2 regions of the Nocardia sp. NBC_01499 genome follow, and region 1 is predicted to be linked to the other one. Evidence: riboswitches for the same ligand, from Rfam matches in the RefSeq annotation. Region 1 holds a riboswitch; the other holds the start of a gene.
What was found. Region 1 has a riboswitch for thiamine pyrophosphate ahead of OG203_RS31840 (purine-cytosine permease family protein). Riboswitches for the same ligand answer to the same signal wherever they lie in the genome.

Region 2: it holds a riboswitch for thiamine pyrophosphate, as region 1 does, so the genes downstream of both, thiC (phosphomethylpyrimidine synthase ThiC) here and OG203_RS31840 (purine-cytosine permease family protein) in region 1, are expected to answer to the same signal.

Annotation. Positions count from the first base shown of each region.
Region 1 is NZ_CP109426.1:6,956,490-6,958,687, forward strand. It holds gene OG203_RS31840 (purine-cytosine permease family protein) at 1-1,110, opposite strand, end outside; TPP riboswitch at 1,107-1,222, opposite strand; gene OG203_RS31845 (AbrB family transcriptional regulator) at 1,479-2,198, shown strand, end outside.
Region 2 is NZ_CP109426.1:6,119,101-6,121,298, forward strand. It holds gene thiC (phosphomethylpyrimidine synthase ThiC) at 1-817, opposite strand, end outside; TPP riboswitch at 811-918, opposite strand; gene OG203_RS27995 (lipase family protein) at 1,043-2,198, opposite strand, start outside.

The DNA of each region.
Region 1 (2,198 bases):
GCGCAGGAAGAAGTCGGCGACGAGCACGCCGAGCAGCGGCACGAACACCGAACCGATCAGGCCGAGGAAGCCGAAGTAGTTGGCCATGTTCAGCCGCAGCGCGAGCAGCGTGATCAGCAGGCCGAGCCCGATCGACAGGATCCGCCGGTCGATGCGCGGCGCGAGGTTCTGGATCGAGACGGCGGTGGAGTACACATTGGCGAACGACTGGTCGGCCTCGCGGAGTACGAACACGAAGAAGAACAGCCCGCCGAGGCTGACCTGTAGGAACGGCGAGTACTGGCCATCGCCGGTGGCACGGGCCAGCGCGAACAAGCCGAGCGTGTAGGCCACGATCTGGGTGATCGCGTAGGCCCCGCTCGCCGCGCCGAACGCGGTGCCGGCGCTGCGCGAGTGCCGCGTGTAGTCGGCCGCGACCGGCACCCAGGAGATCGATACCGCCAGCGCGGCGTCGGTGGCGATCCAGAAGAGGTTCCAGTCGGCGCCGAACGGACCGCTGCCGTGCGGGCCTGGATTGGCCGACAGGTCGGGCACGCCCGTGCGGAAGAACTGGATGTAGAACCAGATCAGCGCGATCACCACGCCGACCGTGACGAACCGGCGCAGCATCCGCACCGAGCCGAGCGGCCAGATCGTCAGCACCGTGGTGAGCACCCCGGCGGCCACCACGTAGAGCCAGTGCGGGCCACCGCCGAACAGTTCGTCGGCCGCGTCGCCGATGACGATCAGTTCGAAGGTGCCCCAGCCGATCAGCTGGGCGATGTTCAAAACGGTTGGCAGATAACTGAGTTTCGCGCCGAACAGGCCGCGCAGCAGGACCATCGCCGGCTTGCCGGTCTTGGCTCCCGGCACCGCAGCGAGGCCGAGCATCAGCCCGCCGACGACCGTCCCGACGACCATCGCGAGGATGCCAGCGGAGAGGGAGATCCGCGGCGCGCCGTCGGAATTCGGCGCGAGCACGGTGTACGCGCCGGAGAAGGCGATGAGGCTGACACCCAGATTTGCCCAGAATGCGCTCTGGTCCCAGAAGGACAGCACCTTCGGGGCGGGCTCATCGAGGGTGAAGGGGGCCTCGTGCCGTTCGGAGTTGTGCAGGGTTGGTGAAGACATGCCCGAAACGCTCTTCCTACGCCGGCATTACCCGGACAGGTTCATGCGGTCGGCGAAGCGCTGGGGTCCGCCCTCTCAGCCCGGCCGTGCCCGAGCTCCCGCGGTGGGGGTGGTTCGGGCGAATAGTACACGCGGCGGCGTGTCGGTCCGTGCGATTCGCACCGTCATTGCCCCCGTACAGCCGGGAGCTGCAAGTTCGCTCGGTAGCAATTGTGAATATCGGGTAACGTAGGAGGACCACGCGTCGTTTAGGAAATGTCCGCTCTGAACAGGTAATGGGCTTCATGCGGCCGGGATCACACCGTCTGTTAACCCTGATAACGGAGTCGTTACTGTTTGTTCATTAGCTGCGGCAACAATCACTAGGTATGACTCGGAGGCAAGTGATCGGATGGGTAGCTCTGCTGGCCTCGGTGCTTGCCGGGGCTGAGTTCCTCGATCGAGTGCATTTTCCGGCGCCGCAGATGATCCTCGCGATCCTCGTCGGCGGCGCCCTGGCGTTGGCCGGGAAGTTGCCAGCCCCGATGCCTCGACAACTCTCCTGCGGCGTGCAGTCCATGCTCGGTGTGCTGATGGGCAGCTATCTGGAGGTCTCGCTGCTGTCCAGCATCGGGTTGGCGCTGATCCCCGTGCTGGCCGTCACGGTGGCGACGCTGTTGATCAGCCTGCTTGTCGCGGTGGTGTTCGCCCGATTCGCCCACGTGGAATTGCCGACCGCGACGCTCGGCCTGCTGGCAGGCGGTTCCGCTGCGGTAGTCGCCGTGGCCGACGATATGGACGCGGACCCGCGCCAGGTGGCGTTCATGCAGTACCTGCGGGTCGCGCTGGTCGCGGTGAGCGCCCCGGCCCTCGGGGCGCTGCTGAACAACAGCGGCGACAGCCTGAGCACCCAGCACGCGACGCTCGGCGGCGCGGTCACCAACCCCGATCTGCCGTTCTGGATGATCGTCGGGCGCGGCGACCAGGTCGCCGGGTTGTCCATCGCGGTGATGCTGTGCGTCGTCGGCACCAAACTCGGCAAGCGGCTCAGCCTGCCGAGCCCGGCACTGATCGGGCCGATGCTGGCCTCCGCGGTGCTCACCGCCCTC
Region 2 (2,198 bases), 840 kb from region 1:
CCATGATGGATCCGCCACGCGAGACGATGCCGGTGACCCGCTTGGCGGTCAACGGCACATAGCGCAGCAGCACGCCCGCGTGCACGGTCATGTAGTCCACGCCCTGCTCGCACTGCTCGATCACGGTGTCGCGGTAGATCTCCCAGGTGAGCTGGGTCGGATCGCCGTTCACCTTCTCCAGCGCCTGATAGATCGGCACGGTGCCGACCGGGACGGGGGAGTTGCGCAGGATCCACTCGCGGGTCTCGTGGATGTTCTTGCCGGTGGACAGGTCCATGATGGTGTCGGCACCCCAACGGGTGGCCCACACCATCTTCTCCACCTCCTCGGCGATCGAGGACGAGACGGCCGAGTTGCCGATGTTCGCGTTGATCTTCACCAGGAACTTCTTGCCGATAATGGTCGGCTCCAGCTCCGGATGCCTGTGGTTGGCGGGAATCACCGCGCGCCCGAGGGCGACCTCGTCGCGCACCAACTCCGGTGTCACCCCCTCGCGGGCGGCGATGAAACGCATCTCCGGCGTGATGATGCCCTGCCGCGCCCAGGCGAGCTGGGTCGGCGGCCCGTCGACCTCGGGCTTGGCCCAGGTATCACGCAATTTCGGTAGGCCCGACTCCAGATCGATCTGGGCTGTGTCGTCGGTGTACGGGCCCGAGGTGTCGTAGACGTCGAAATGCTCGCCGTTCGTCAGGTTGACCCGACGGACCGGAATGCGCAGTCCGTCCACCTCGGTGTAGTGCTTGACACTGCCTTCGATGGGTCCGGTGGTGACGGTATCGATGATCTCGGATCCGTCTTTGGACGTAGCAGTCGCCATGATGTTTCCTCCCTACGCCGGCATTACCCGGTCAGGTTCATACGGTCGACGGCCCTAGCCGTCCTCTCAGCCCGCTGGTGCGAGCCCCCGTTGGTGATGTGAAGTTTTCCGGCCCGACAGTACCCGGCTCCCCGGCGGATCGCCCCATGATCGGACGAGCTGGCTTGGCTAAGAAAGGGCCCTCGACCGAAGGTTTCCGGTCGAGGGCCAGGCACTGGCGCGGAACTAACGCTCGCGGGGGCCGATCGGGAACCCGAGTGCGCCGAAGGTGGCGTTCAGGTTGATCTCGATCTGCGTCAGCAGGGCGTTGTTATCGGCCAGCATGGACACCACATCGTCGGTGTGGCAGCCGACCTGATCGGGTGGGTTCGGTGCGAGCCGCGATTTCATCCAGTTGAGGGCGTCGGGCATGCCGAGCGTCGGCAGGGTCAGATGCTCGCTGAGATGATCGCGTTTGTAGCTGACGGACGCGCCGCCCGCACACCACCACTGGTCGAGCCGGTCATTGCTCCACACCGGCACCGCCTCGTCGAAGACGCCCTGGTAAAGGAAGATCGGCGCGGTGGGGATGTTGCGGCCGAGCACCGTCGAGTCGAAGACTTCCTTGACCTCGGGGACCTTGAGGAAGTCGGCAATCGGGATGGTGAACAGTCGTCCGTAGTCGACGAACATCTGACTGACCGCATTGCGCGGCAGGCATTGCTGCTCGGTCCGGTCCATCAGCGCCTGTCCCTCGGGCGTCAGGTACCGATCGGCCGCTTCCTTGAACTTCGGATAGGCCTTGCGCAAGGAGGAAATGCCGATGCCGACCAGCGAGGAGAACATCGACCCGTTGACGTGCAGCAACGACACCACATCCGAGGTCGGCGCGCCGAGGGCGACGCCCTTGACGTTCAGCTCGGGTGCGTAGCTCGGCTGCATCTCGGCCGCCCAGCCGGAGCTCATGCCGCCGCCGGAGAAACCCCACATCGCGACCGGGGTATTCGCGCCGTCCAGGCCGAGCGGCTGGAAACCTTCGGCGGCACGAATGCCGTCGAGGGTCATGTAGCCGGGTTCCTTCGGCACCGTGAGGTGACCGTCGAGACCCTCGTAGTCCGGCACCGAGATCGCCCAGCCCTGGCTGATCAGCGCCGCGATCCCGATCAGTTCGCTTTGCGAGTGGATGCCCTCGAGCCCGGCCAGGCCCGAACCCTGTTGCAGCACATACGACGGCGAGCAGTCGTTACTTGCGCTGTCGTAGTAGAACTGCAGCGAAACCAGCGGCCGGGACCGGTTCGGATCCGCGCCCGCGGGCAGGATGACCGTGGTGACGGCGACGGTGGGCTGTTCGTTGAGATCGGTGGTGCGGTAGAGCAACTGCCAGGAACGCACGTTCAACGGC